DNA from 2 places in the Modestobacter lapidis genome. Region 2 is predicted to be linked to the other one. Evidence: riboswitches for the same ligand, from Rfam matches in the RefSeq annotation. Region 2 holds a riboswitch; the other holds the start of a gene.
The links. A riboswitch is a leader RNA that binds a small molecule or an ion and turns the genes downstream of it on or off. The one in region 2 is predicted to bind cyclic di-AMP.
Positions count from the first base shown of each region.

Region 1: linked by a shared signal. The riboswitch ahead of ACYVG5_RS10375 (C40 family peptidase) and the one ahead of ACYVG5_RS15230 (C40 family peptidase) in region 2 are both predicted to bind cyclic di-AMP.

Region 1 is NZ_BAAGVS010000007.1:74,511-81,498, forward strand. Features, by position in the region: gene ACYVG5_RS10370 (phytoene desaturase family protein) at 65-1,639, opposite strand; cyclic di-AMP (ydaO/yuaA leader) riboswitch at 2,044-2,209, shown strand; gene ACYVG5_RS10375 (C40 family peptidase) at 2,241-3,344, shown strand; gene ACYVG5_RS10380 (DUF3817 domain-containing protein) at 3,607-3,948, shown strand; gene ACYVG5_RS10385 (serine hydrolase domain-containing protein) at 3,958-5,280, shown strand; gene ACYVG5_RS10390 (hypothetical protein) at 5,291-5,809, opposite strand; gene ACYVG5_RS10395 (Lrp/AsnC family transcriptional regulator) at 5,956-6,456, opposite strand; gene pdhA (pyruvate dehydrogenase (acetyl-transferring) E1 component subunit alpha) at 6,667-6,988, shown strand, end outside.
Region 2 is NZ_BAAGVS010000016.1:53,111-60,098, forward strand. Features, by position in the region: gene ACYVG5_RS15200 (hypothetical protein) at 1-504, shown strand, start outside; gene ACYVG5_RS15205 (OmpA family protein) at 552-1,736, shown strand; gene ACYVG5_RS15210 (hypothetical protein) at 1,761-2,621, shown strand; gene ACYVG5_RS15215 (matrixin family metalloprotease) at 2,698-3,687, shown strand; gene ACYVG5_RS15220 (hypothetical protein) at 3,829-4,281, shown strand; gene ACYVG5_RS15225 (NUDIX domain-containing protein) at 4,305-4,811, shown strand; gene ACYVG5_RS15230 (C40 family peptidase) at 4,816-5,346, opposite strand; cyclic di-AMP (ydaO/yuaA leader) riboswitch at 5,363-5,507, opposite strand; gene ACYVG5_RS15235 (DUF222 domain-containing protein) at 5,972-6,712, shown strand; gene ACYVG5_RS15240 (HNH endonuclease signature motif containing protein) at 6,709-6,988, shown strand, end outside.

The DNA.
Region 1 (6,988 bases), on a different contig from region 2:
CACGCCCCGCGCACCGGCCCATGCCACCAGGTGCGGACCGGTCCCGCCCGTCGGGAGCCCGCGGTCAACCTCGGCCGAGCAGGTGCTGCGCGGCGGCGAACCCGCCCAGCCCGCTGACCGCACCGCCGCGCACGGTCCCGCCGGAGGAGGCGGCCACGATCCGCGGCCACGCCGTCGCGACGCCCCAGGTGCCGGCCTGCGCGGGGTCGTCGGCCACCGGCCAGGACAGGTCGCCGTGGAAGATGTGCCCGCCCGGCATCGCCAGCGCCGCTTCGACGTCCAGCGGTGAGGACGCCTGCAGGCAGGGCCGCCCGTCGGCGTCCAGCGCGAGGCAGTCGGTCAGCGGCTCGGCCAGGTGCGCGTCGAGCTGGGCGAGGACGCGGCGCACCGCCTCGTCGCGGGTGCCGGCGTTGTCGGCGGCGAACAGCTCGGCCGGGGTGTGCAGGCCGAACAGGGTGAGCGTGTGCAGCCCGGTGTCGCCGACGATCGAGGGGTCGGTGAGCGAGTGGCAGTACACCTCGAACGGGATGACGTCGGGCAGCGAGCCGGCCCGCGACCGGGCGTACGCGGCGTCGAGCTGGCCGGCGGCCTCGTCGACGTGGGCGGTCCCGGCGAAGACGGTGGCCGGGTCGGCGCCCGAGCGCAGCGCCGGCAACCGGCGCAGAACCATGTTGATCTTCAGCTGCGAGCCGGAGGGACGGGTGCCCGGCGGGTCGCCCAGCAGCGCGGCGAGCACGGGGGGTGCGCAGCCGGCAACCACGTGCCCGGCGTCGGCGGCGTGCTCTCCTCCGCCGGCGTCGGTCCAGTGCACGGTGACGCCGTCGCTGCGCGTCTCGAGAGCGGTCACGGTGGCCCCGGTGCGCAGCTCGGCGCCGGCGGCGCGGGCCGCGGTGGCCAGCGCCCCGCTGACCGCGCCCATCCCGCCGACCGGCACCCGCCAGCGGCCGGTGCCGTTGCCGACCAGGTGGTAGAGGAAGCAGCGCCCGGCCAGGCCGTCGGCGGCGTGCAGGTCGGCGGCGGTGCCGATCAGCCCGTCGGTCAGCGCCATGCCCCGGACGACGTCGTCGGTCAGGTGCTCACCCACCACGTCGGCCAGCGGGCGCTCGCGCAGGTCGTGCCACAGCTGGGGGTCGCGCAGCCGGCCGGCCAGCTCGGCCCGCGTGGGCAGTGGCTCGGTGAGGGTGGGGGCGAGGTCCTCGGCGAGGGTGCTCAGCCGGCCGTAGAACCGTTGCCAGCCGGCGAACTCGGTATCGGAGCCGGTGAGGTCGCGGAACGAGGCCGCCGTCGCCGGGCCCTCCGCGCGCTCGACGAGCAGCCCGGTGTCGCGCCCGCCGCGCCGCACCGGCGTGTACGAGGCCACTGCCCGGTCGACCAGCCGCAGCGGCAGCGCCAGGTCGCTGACGATCCGGTCGGGCAGCAGGCTGACCAGGTAGGAGTACGCCGACAGCCGGACGTCGACCCCCGGGAACACCCGGCTGCTCACCGCGGCGCCGCCGAGGGTGTCCAGCCGCTCGAGCACCAGCACCGACCGGCCGGCCCGGGCCAGGTAGGCGGCCGCGACCAGGCCGTTGTGCCCGCCGCCGACGACGACGACGTCGTACCGGGCCGCGGTTCCGGCGGAGGACGAGGGGCTCGGCATGCGGGTCATCGTCCCGTGCCCGGCCCGACCCGCTGCAGCAGACCCCACCCGGGCTGCGCCCCGGCACCGCTGTGCAGATCGCCACACCCCGGGCCTGCGGGGGGAGTGCCGGAGGGCCTGCACCGGGGGTGCACGGCATGCGCCTCGGCCTCGCCGGCCGACAGTCGGGGCAGGCTTCGAGCGCCAGGTCAGGTCGCGTGTCGGCCATCCGACGGAGCAGCCCGAGGGGGAACTCGCGCCGTGCCATCCCCGTACCCGGCGAGCCTGTCACTCACGGTGAGCGTGTCGCGGCGCACCCCCGGAGTTTCTGCACAAAGTGACCCGCGCCGTTTGTCACAAGCGCATCACGGCCCTATCGTCGGCCCGTCCGGACGGGTCGTTCCGTCACCTACCGGGTGACAACCGACCGGGCGCCGCCGAACCACCGTGCCAGTGCTCCCTGCTGGCCAGATGGACCGGGGACCCACCGCAGTACTGGGGTGAAGCACCCCGGCTCGACCGAGCCGGGATGCCGGGCGTCTTCCCGCCCGAACCCGTCAGCTAACTCGGTAGGCGGCACGTGGAAGAAAGGAAACACCCGCCGAACATGGCGAGTTCCCGCATGCCTGCCCGCCGCCGGGTCTTCACCGGCCGACGGGTGCTCGTCACCCTCGTCGCCGCCACCGGTGTCGCGCTCTCTCCCCTAACCGCGCACGCCGTTCCCGAAACGCCGGGCACCTCCCAGGAGGCCGCGGCCCTCGTCGCCGCCCGCGGGCACGACCTCGAGGTCGTCACCGAGAAGTTCAACGACGCCCGCGTGCAGCTCGAGGCCCAGCAGGCCGCCGCCACGAAGGCCGCCGAGGACGTCGCCGCCGCGGACGCCGCCGTCGCCGAGGCCCGGAACAAGGTCCGCGAGGTGGCCCGCAGCGCCTACACCGGCGACCAGCTGAGCACCCTCCAGGCGATGCTGACCAGCGAGTCCACCGACGAGCTGCTCGACCGGATCGGCACGCTGGACACCATCGCCCAGCACAACAACGGCATCCTCGGGGCGGCCCAGCAGGCCACCGAGACGGCCGCGACGAGCAAGGCGGCCGCCGACCGGGCCGCCGCCGAGGCCACGGCCCAGCTCGACCGGGTGGCGGCCCAGCAGGCCGACCTGCAGTCGCAGATCGCCGAGTACCAGGCCCAGTACGACCGGCTCAGCGCGCAGGAGCGGGAGCGGGCGCGGCAGCTCGCCGAGCAGGCGCACGCCGCTGCCGCGGCCCGCTCGACCGCCATCGACCGCACCGACCGCGAGGCGCCCGCCGCCAGCCGGTCCACGCGCGGCGGCTCCGTGCCGGCGCCGTCCGCCCCGGTGGTGGCCAGCAGCTCGGCGGCCGGTACCGCGGTGAACGCCGCCATGGGCAAGCGCGGCGCGCCCTACGTCTGGGCCGCCGCCGGGCCAGGCTCGTTCGACTGCTCCGGCCTGGTGCAGTACGCCTACAAGGCCGCCGGGATCTCCGTGCCGCACTCCAGCCGGATCCAGGCCACGATGGGCCGGGCCGTGTCCCGCGCCGAGCTGCAGCCGGGCGACCTGATCGCCTTCTACAGCCCGGTGAGCCACATCGGCATCTACATCGGCAACGGCCAGATGGTGCACGCCCCGACGTCGGGTTCCGTGGTGAAGGTGGTCAGCATCGACGTCATGGGCAGCATCACCGCCATGCGCCGGATCGCCGGCTGAGGAAGGACCTTCCTGCCCCCCACCGCTCGCACGCTCGCGGCGGGACCCTGCAGGGAGGCCGCACCACTCCCGTTCGCAGGCTCGCGGCGAGCCGCTGAACCGGGCCGTTCCAACGAATGGCCGTGCCCCGACCGCCTCTCGGCGGCCGGGGCACGGCCGCGTCCCGACCGCGACGACCTGCACCGGACGCGAGCCACGTCACACAGCCCTACCGGGCAGGATCGTCGGAGTCACCCCGTCGCCCCCGACACCTGAGGAACCGATGAGCTCCCTGACCGAGCCCCGCACCGTCGCCGGTGCCTTCCGCGTGGTCGCCGTGGCCGAGGCCGTCTCCTGGGCCCTGCTGCTGGCCGGCATGTTCGTCAAGTGGGTGCTGGGCACCTCGGAGGTCGGCGTGCAGGTGGCCGGCCCGATCCACGGTGCGGTGTTCGTCGCCTACGTCGCGGTCACCCTGCTGACCTGGCGGGTGCTGCGCTGGTCGCCGGGGACGGCGCTGCTCGCGCTGGCGGCCTCGGTGCCGCCGTTCACCACCGTGTGGTTCGAGCGCTGGGCGCAGCGCACCGGCCGGCTGCCGGCCGCGGGGGCCGCGCCGGTGGCTGGATAGCCTCGCGGGATGGCCGACCCGGTGCTGCCCACCACCGCCCGCACGCTGCTGGCCCGCACCGCCCGCGTGCAGCGGGAGGGCCGGGCGCCCAGCCTGGTCGCCGGCGTGGTCCGGGACGGCGGGCTGGCCTGGTCCGCCGGCCGTGGCGCGGTCGCCGACCCGCACACCGACGTGCAGTACCGCATCGGGTCGATCAGCAAGACCGTGACGGCGGTGGCGGTGCTCCGGCTGCGCGACGAGGGCCGGCTCGACCTCGACGACCCGCTGGAGCGGCACCTGCCCGGCACCCCGCTGGGCGACCGGACCGTCGGCCACCTGCTGTCCCACCTGGCCGGTGCCACCTCGGAGAGCCCCGGCGGCTGGTGGGAGCGGGTGCCCGGCGGCTCGCTCGAGGAGCTGCGCCTCGGTGCCGCCGACGTGGTGCTCGGGGCGGCCCGCCGGTTCCACTACTCCAACCTCGGATTCGGCCTGCTCGGCGAGCTCGTCGCCCGGCACCGTGGCCGGCCGTGGGCGGAGGTGGTCGGCGCGGAGGTGCTCGCGCCGCTGGGGATGACCCGGACGACGCCCCGCCCGGCCGGCGCCGCGGCCTCGGGCGCCGCCGTCCACCCGTGGGCCGACGTCGTCCTGTCCGAACCGGAGCACGACGCCGGCGCGATGGCCGCCGCCGGCCAGCTGTGGGCGACCCTGGCCGACCTGGGCCGGTTCGCCGCCTTCCTGCTCGGCGACACCGGTGACGTGCTCTCGCCGGCGACGCTGGAGGAGATGACCGTGCCGGCCGGCGTCGACTCCGCCGCGCCGGGCTGGTCGGCCTACGGGCTGGGATTGCAGGTGCTGCGGGTCGACGGGCAGACGCTGGTCGGGCACGGCGGCTCGATGCCGGGCTTCCTGGCCGGGGTGTTCGTGGACCGGGCCGAGCAGACCGGTGGCGTGATGATGACCAACACCACCAGCGGTGTCGAGCCGCTCGTCCCCGGTCTGTTGGCCGATCTGCGGGCCGCCGAGCCGCGGGTGGTCGAGGCCTGGACGCCGTCGTCCGCGCCGGTGGCGCTGGATCTGCTCGGCGTCTGGTTTTGGGGGCCGGCGCCGCACGTGCTGCGCGCCTCGGCCGGTGGGCTGCTGCACCTGGGCCCGCTGCCGGGGCGCACCGGGCGGGCCAGCCGGTTCTCGCCGCGGGCCGACGGCACCTGGGTGGGGCTGGACGGCTACTACGCGGGCGAGACGCTGCAGATCGCGCCCGACCACCTGGACCTGGCCACCTTCGTCTTCACCCGTACGCCCTACGACCCTGCGGCTCCCGTGCCCGGGGGCGTGGACGAGGCCGGCTGGCGCTGACCGGACGGGCTCAGAGCCGGTCGAACGCGTCCATCGTCGTCTTCACCACCGCGCCGTAGGCCAGGTGCGGCACCAGGTCGCTGATCCAGGCGGTCGCCGACCAGGTGCGCGGGTCGGTGATGCCCAGGACGGTCATCGGGCCGTTGGCCGCGACCAGCACGCCGGCGGTGGTGAGCAGCGTCCCGACCAGCGGCTGGGAGCGGAAGCCCGTGGCGCGCGCCAGCCCGACCAGGACGCCGACTCCCACCCCGGCCGCCAGCCCGGTGAGCGGGCCGAGCCCCTGCACCCGGTTGTCGCGGGTATCGCCCTCGCCGGGGATCGGGAGGTGTGCCTTCGCGGCGAGCGCCTCGACGGTCTGCTCGGGCGTGGAGCTGGTGCCGCGGCCGCGGACGGCCATGTCCAGGTAGGTGACCGCGTTGAGCGCCGTCGAGCCGGCCGCGCCGGCCGCCGCTCCGCGCAGTGCCCAGCCGGGGGTGCTGATCCCCCGTCGTCCCTTGCCGAAGGTGCCCACCGGTGTCCGCTTGGCCATGCCGGGGTCTACCCGCACCTCGTCGCCGGGCAAACGGAGCCGGTCCGTCGGTGGGCCGGGCGTTGCCCGCTCAGCGGCCACACCTGGGCTGGAAGGGGCCGATAGCGGGCCCTTGCTCGCCGAGCAGGTTGACGACGCCGGCCGGGTCACTCACCGGCAGCGGGCGCCGACCCGGCGGCGCGCTCCAGCAGCGGGGTCATCCGGTGGTCGACGAAGCGGCGCAGCGCCAGGTTGGTGTCGGTGCGCTGCACGCCGGGGAGAGCCAGCACCTGCTCGGAGATCCGCCAGAGGTCGTCGGCGTCCACCGCGACGACCTGGACGAGCAGGTCGGCCACCCCGGACAGCCCGGTGACCTCCAGGACCTCCGGGATCTGGGCGAGCGCGGCGCTGACGTCGGTGAGGCTGCGCTGCACGACCTGCACGGTGACGTAGGCGCCCAGCCGGTATCCCAGCGCCTCGGGCCGCACCCGGCGCTCGAAGGGTGCCAGCGCCCCGCCGGCCTCCAGCCGGGCCAGCCGCCCCTGCACGGTGTTGCGGGCCAGGCCGAGTTGCTGCGAGAGCGCCAGCACGGTCGTCCGCGGGTCGCGGGAGAGGGCCAGCAGCAGGCGTGCGTCGGTGGCATCCAGTTGATCGCCGGCAGCGGGCACGGCGCTCAGTCTGCCACGTCGACTGGGGCTCCGACCGAGCATCCTGCTCAGTTCCTGGACGGGGTGTTGTGCACTTCGCGGGAGGAGTGATCTTCTCCACAGGGCGCTCGTGCGTGTCACCATGGTGTGAGCGGTGCCACACCCCGGCGCCCAGGACGTCCATGACCGGTGCCCGGTGACCCCGGGCCGGGAGACGGCGAGGAGATCGGCATGACGGCGCTCCAGCAGGCCACCGAGGTGGTCGACCCGGTACCCGGGGCCCAGGCCCCCCACCTGCCCGGCCAACCGGATCTGGTCCAGTTGCTCACGCCCGAGGGCGAGCGGGTCGAGCACCCCGAGTACTCGATCGACGTCTCCGACGACGAGCTGCGCGCCGTGTACCGGGACCTGGCCCTGGTCCGCCGCTGGGACGTCGAGGCGACCGCGCTGCAACGGCAGGGCGAGCTGGGCATCTGGGCCTCCCTGCTCGGTCAGGAGGCCGCCCAGGTGGGTGCCGGCCGGGCCATGGAGGCCGGCGACATGGCCTTCCCCA
Region 2 (6,988 bases):
CTGCTCCTCGGCGGGCTCTACCTCGCCTCCGGCGTCCTGGCGTTCTGGATCGGCTTCTCCGGTCACCGCCCACGGATGACGAGCTACCAGAAGCTGCGCGCCGACCTGGTGCGCCGGCGAACCGCGTCCGCCACGGCGGAGCGGGCGCTGGTGGCGGCCGAGCGGCTGCTGGAGAACGCCCGGGCCGAGCAGGCGCGGGTCGCCCAGCGCACCGCCGACGCGGCGCTCAGCATCGACGCCGAGATCACCGAGCTCAAGGAGCTCGCCCGGATCCACCTGGCCGGGCTGCTCGGCCAGCCGGCCGCCACCAACGCCGTGACCACCGGGCGCGGTCTCGACCCGGCCGCGCCGGCGGCCACCGGGCCGGAGCCCGCGGCGCCGGTGGCTGGCAGCGGATTTCCCGACGTGGCCACGCCCGCCGGTCCCCGGCACGCCGCGGACGGGCTGTGGGGGTCCGTCCCGATCAAGGTCAACGGCCACGCCCGGCCGGCGGCGGCCCGGTGACCCACGTCCGGCACCGCCACCCCCGGCACACCCCCGAAGGGACCCTCGTGCACAGCTCCTCCGTCCTGCGCCGCCTCGCGGCGGGTGCCGGCAGCATCGCCCTCGTCGCGGGCCTGGCCGGCTGTACCCAGCCGGTCGAGGCCGCGGAACCGGCAGGCGCGCTGGCGCTGGTCATCGGCGCCCACGGCAACATGCCGGTACCGACCGCGGACGGCGCGGCCGCCGCCGCCCTCGTGGCGGCGATGGACGCGCAGTCGTACCTGTCCGTGTTCGTCGCCGACGGGGACCCGTTCGAGCTGGACGCGTGGTCGCTTGCGGTCAGCGACGCGAACGACCAGGCGGCCGAGGCGGACCGGGCCGCGCACCGGCAGCGGATCAACGCCGACCTGGCGGGCGCCGCGGCGCAGACGCCGGAGGTCGACCTGCTCGGCGCCATCGACGAGGCGGCGCGTTCGATCACATCGAGGAGCGGGCAGCACACGATCGTCGTCGTCGACTCCGGGCTCTCGACCGTGGCGCCGCTCGACTTCACCCAGCCCGGGATGCTCGACGCCGACCCGGCCGAGATCGCGACCAGCCTGGCCGCGGCGGGCGAGCTGCCGGAGCTGGCCGGTGCCGACGTCGTCCTCCAGGGGCTCGGCGACACCGCCGACCCGCAGCCGGCGATCGGCCGGGCGCAGCAAGCGAACCTCATCGGCATCTGGACGGCGATCGCCGAGGCCGCCGGCGCGCGGGACGTGCAGGTGGAGCAGGCGCCGCTGACCGGATCGGCTGCTCCCGGCCTGCCCGACGTCTCGATCGTCCCGACGGGCAGCAGCGTCCGGTGCTCGGCCGGCACGGTGACCCTCACCGGCGGGGACGTCGCCTTCCGGCCCGACAGCGCCGACTTCGCCGACCCCGACGCCGCGCGGGCGACGCTGGGGCCGATCGCCGAGCAGTTGGTCGACGCGTCGTCGACCGCCACGGTCACCGGCACGACCGCCCGGGTGGGCGACCTCGACGGGCAACGGAGCCTGAGCCGGGAGCGCGCGCAGGCCGTGTCCGGCTTGCTCGCCGACCTCGGGGTGCCGACCGCCTCGATGACCGTCCTCGGGCTCGGCAGCGAGTTCCCGGGCTACGTCGTCGACCACGACGCGGCGGGCAACCTGATCCCGGCTGCGGCCGCCGCCAACCGCACCGTCGTCATCGACCTGGCCGGCGCGCCGGCCGGCGTCACCTGCGCCTCGGCGTGAGGCACGCACGGGCGGGAGGGACCGATGACGACCGGTGACGCGTCGCGGCGGGCGCTGTGGCCCTCGCGGTGCCTCACCGGCGGCCGCCTCGTGATCACCCGCGAGGACGTGCCGAACCGGGTGCTCCGCGAGGACGGCTGGGTGCAGCGCCGCGGGGACGACTGGCGGCGGCTGCCGGGCTGGCAGCAGTGGGCGATCGCTGCGCTGGTCTTCGTGCTGCTGCAGAGCATCGTGTCGCCCTGGGGCGTCGTGGTCCTCCTCGCCCACGTCGTCTTCCTGGCCCTGACCGGCGTGCCGGAGGCGACACCCGGCGCGGTCACCACCCCGCCGGCCGAGGCGCAGCTGGCCGCGCTGAGCACTGTCGAGGCCCGGGTCGCGGGCGCCGCCTGCCGGGCGTGGGCGGAGACGATCGACGAGCCGGCCTGGCAGTCGCCCTACCTGAGGGAGAGCCGGGCCGCGTTCGACATGCGGGCGGAGGTCGACCGGATCGTCGACCTCGCCCTGCGCATCCACGCGACCCGCCGGCAGCTCGGCCCCCGCCCCCAGGGCGCGCTGGCCGACTACTGGGAGCAGCAGTGGGCCGCGCTCGACCGGGCCGGGGTCCAGCTGGGGCACCGGGCGGACGCGCTGATCCGCTACCGGGACCAGGCCGCCGACCTGTCGGTCGAGCTGCGGCACCTGGCCGACCTGGAGCGTCTCGAGCGGAGCGCGGCGGAGATCGACGGCCTCACCGTCGAGACGGCCCGGTCGGGGCCGGTCGGCCTCGGCGGGATGGACGGTGTCGAGGCGCAGCTCATCGGCGTGCGGCAGGCCATGACCGACCTGCTCGACCTGATGACCCGGACCAGGGCGCCGCTGCTGACCCCGCCCGACGCCGGCGGCTGAGATCGCGCGGACGTCACCGGGGACGGGGTGCGCCCGGACGGGTCCACCATCAGCGGAACAGCGGCAAGGAGGCGGAGTGCACGAGCAGGACGGCGCGGGGCCCCGTCTGCCCGCCGGCCTGCCCAGGTCCGCAACCGGACGCGTTCCCCAGTGGGTGATCGACGAGGCCGCCGGACCACCGCCGTCGCCGGTGCCGCCGGAGCCGCCGGTGCCGCCGGTGCCGCCGGAGCCGTGGCGGGCGGGGGCGTCGGCCGCGCAACCACCGCGCCGCCGACGCCTCCGCTCTCGTGGGCCGGCGGCGGTGGTGCTGGTGATCGGGCTCGCCCTCGGCGCCGCGCACCTCGCCGGCCCGGATCCCACGATGCCCGGTTCCGCCACGGTCCAGCAGGCGCTGCCGTACCCGACCCCGGGGATCGGGGCGTCGGCGGAACCGCTGGGTACCCCGCTGCCGGCACCGCCGGCCGGTGGCGTCCACGGGTTCGTCGCCCTGCAGGAGGACGGGGTGACCCCGGTCGGCTACGACCCCTGCCGGCCCGTCCACTACGTCGTCCGGCCGGACAACGCCCCGGTGGGCGGTGAGCAGGTCGTCCGGGACGCGGTCGCGCGGATCTCCGAGGTCACCGGCCTGCAGTTCGTCTACGACGGGCCGACCGACGAGGCGTCGTCCGACGCCCGGGCGCTGTACCAGCCCGACCGGTACGGCGACCGGTGGGCGCCGGTGCTCATCTCGTGGCAGACGGAGGACGAGAACCCGGTGTTCGGCACCGACACCGTCGGCGAGGCGGGCAGCGCCGCGGTGGCCATCACCGGAGAACCGAAGGTGTACGTCACCGGCGTGGTCGACCTGGACGCCGGCGCGTTCGCGGACTTCGTCGCCCGGCCGGGCGGCGTCGCGCTCGCCCGCGCCGTCGTCCTGCACGAGCTGGGCCACCTCGTCGGCCTCGACCACGTGTCGGATCCCAGCCAGCTCATGTACCCGGAGACCCACGACGCCGTCGACTTCGGCGCCGGTGACCTCACCGGGCTGGCCAGGCTGGGCGCAGGGGAGTGCGTGCCCCAGCTGTGAGCGGTCGCCCGGCTGGCGGTCTGCTGTGAACTGCGCCGTCCGGCCCCGCGCCGGGCGTCCGGCGCCGAACGCTGTGGCACTGTCGGAGGTCGGCCGCATCGCGCCGTTCTCCACCCCGGACCAGGACGAGGCACCTTCCAGATGAGCACCGACGGCACCACCCCCACCGGCACCGGCGCGACCGGGTCGACGACGGCGGGATCCCCGGCCCCGACGACGACCGGGCCGGGCACGCCCGACCTGATCGCGTCCCACCCCGGCGATCCGGCCGGCCCCGTGTCCGTCGAGGACGCCGAGCCCGGCTGGATCACCCGGCACACCACGTTGCTCATCACGCTGCTGACCGCCGTCATCGTCGCTGCCGTGGCGGTCACCGGGCTCGTCTACTTCCGCGCGGCGCAGGACGACCGCAACGCCGACACCGAGGCCGCCTTCGCCGAGACGGTCGCCGCGCAGGGAGCCGCCCTGGAGACCGTCGAGTGCGACGGAGACACCTGCGCCGCGATCGTCGGCGGGCAGGCCTACACCGTGCTCGTCCAGGAGGACGAGAACGGCGAGCAGCACTTCGGCGTCAGCGCCTACGTCGGCGACTGATCGCCACCGTCGAAGATGCAGTCGTGCCTGCCAGGACGAGTGCCGGGATCCTGCTCTACCGGCTGAGCCCCGGCTCGGGGTGCGAGGTCCTGCTCGGGCACATGGGTGGGCCGTTCTGGGCCCGCAAGGACGAGGGTTCGTGGTCGATCCCGAAGGGCGAGCACGGCCCGGACGACGAACCCCTCGACGTGGCCCGCCGCGAGTTCGAGGAGGAGCTCGGCTCGCCGGTCCCGGCCACCGACCTGGTGCCCCTCGGCCAGGTGCGCGTGACCAGCGGCAAGCTGCTCACCGTGTGGGCGGCGGCGGGCGACCTCGACGCAGCCGCCTCCCGGAGCAACACGTTCACGATCGAGTGGCCGCCCCGCTCCGGGCGGCTGCAGGAGTTCCCGGAGATCGACCGGTCGGCCTGGTTCCCGGTGGACGAGGCGCGGCGCCGGCTCGTCCGGGGCCAGGTGCCCTTCCTCGACCGGCTGCTCGAGCACCTGCCCGGCTCCGGCGCCCCCGCGGGGACGCCGGAGCCGGGCAGGTGAGGAGTCAGACCAGGCGACGGGCGGTGGTGTAGCCCCACATCGCGTCGACGCTGGTGGTCCGGACGACGTCCCCACTGGTCGGTGCGTGCACCATCAGGCCGTTGCCGATGTACATCCCGACGTGGCCGACCGGGCTGTAGAAGAAGATCAGGTCACCGGGCTGCAGGTCGGCCCGCGCGACCGGGGTCCCCATCGTCGACTGCATCCGGGACGAGTGCGGCAGGTCGATGCCGGCGGCCCGGAAGGCGAACTGGGTCAGGCCCGAGCAGTCGTAGACGTTCGGGCCCGCGCCGGCCCACACGTAGGCCTTGCCCTGCTGGGCGAGCGCGGTGTCGACGGCCACCTGGGCCGCGTGGTTCGGTGCGGCGACCGGCGCCGCCTGGACGGTCGCCGCCGGGGCGGCTGCCGGCGCTCCGGCGGCGGCCTGGGCGGTCAGCGGGGTGAGCACCACCCCGGCACTGGCGAGCAGGGTGATGGCCGCGCGACGGGCGGGACGGGTGGAACGACGAGCAGGGGACGTGCGCATGGTCGTCATGGACGACGGTTTCTCCTTGTTCTCCGCAAACCGCCTACCGAGTTAGCTGACGGGTTCGGGCGGGGAACTCGCCCGGCACGGCGGCACCTGCGTGCCGGTCGCGCTTCACCCCAGTACTGCGGTGGGTCCCCGGTCCGGGGTCAGCTCGGAACTGCTGCTGACGCCCGGTTCGGCGGTGTCCGGCGGGTTGTCGCCACGGACGGCGACGGCTGGGGACCCGACGGACGCGACGACGTTAGGTGACCGGTCGCCCCGGTGAACGGGCACGCAGAGTGACTGATTCGTGGCTTCGAGCGATCTGCTGCCCGGTCCGTTCGACGACTCGCCGGGGCCGACCTCGGGTGATCCCGTGACGCCCGTGACCTGGCAGTCGAAGGTTGCGGAACGGAAGTTGCACGGTGCATCTCGGCGGGTGAGGCGTGCCCAAGCCCGCCGTCACCGGTCGGTCGCAGAACGTGGTCGGTCCGCGATGATCGCTCGTGGCCTGGCGGCGGGGTGGTCGTGGGTGCCTGAGTGATCGGCTGGCGGCTGACAGTAGTACCGTTGTGAGCTGGGCTTTCGTCTTGTGGCGGCACAACCCTCGCGATAGACTTCGAACATCAGTTCGAACGCTGCGGGAGGTGTCATGGGTGAGTTGACCTCGGCCCTGGACGCGCTGGCGGCCGATGATCTGAAGTCGATGTTCGGGCCGCAGCTGCTGGACCGGGCGTCGATGTTGCAGCAGGTGAGGAACCGGATCGATGCCGAGCTGGCGCGCACGGTGCGGGAGTGCGAGCTGACCCAGGCGCCCGAGCACGACGGGCTGAAGACGATGGCGTCCTGGGGGCGAGGTCACCTGCGGCTGTCCTCGCAGGCGGCGTCCCGGCTGGTGCACTCGGGTCGGGTGTTGGAGCAGCTGCCGGCGGTGGCGGCGGCGTTCGCCGCGGGTGAGGTGACCGCCGAGGCGGTGGCGGTGATCGCCCCGGTCGCCACGTGCGAGCGGTTGGCGGAGGCCGCTGATCAGGGTGTGGATGTGGCGGAGGTGGATGCGGCGCTGGCGCTGGCGGCGGCGACCCAGCCCTTCGACACGCTGCGGGGGTGCGTGCAGCGCTACTGCGCCGCCCTCGACCCCGACGGCCCCGAGCCCGACCCCACCGAGGGCCGCCGGCTGGCCATCGCCAAGCACGCCGACGGCAGCATCACCGGCCGGTTCTACCTGGATGCCGTCGGTGGGGAGAAGTCGAAGGACCGCCCCCTCCCCACGCCTCGCAAGCTCGGCGCGGGCCCCTGGGGGTGGCCGTTGCAGTGGCCCGGCGGCAGGGGCCCGGCGCGAGCTTGCGAGCGGTGGGGGGCGGCCGGGTCCTTTCAGCGTTCCTGCGGAGGGTGAAGCCGCACGTGGTCCTCAACCTCGACGTCGATGACTTCGCCGACCCGGCCACCGGTGCCGGCGCTGCGTCCACCGGCTTCGGAGCGTGCATCTCCGCCGAGCGGGCCCGGTGGCTGGCCTGCGACGGCAGCATCTCCCGGATCGTGATGGGTCCCGACGGCGTTCCGCTGGACCTGGGCCGGGACCACCGCGTGGTCACCCCCGCCCTACGGAAGGCCGTCGAGCGGCGCGACAAGGCCTGCGTGTTCGCCGGCTGCAACGCACCGACCTGGTGGT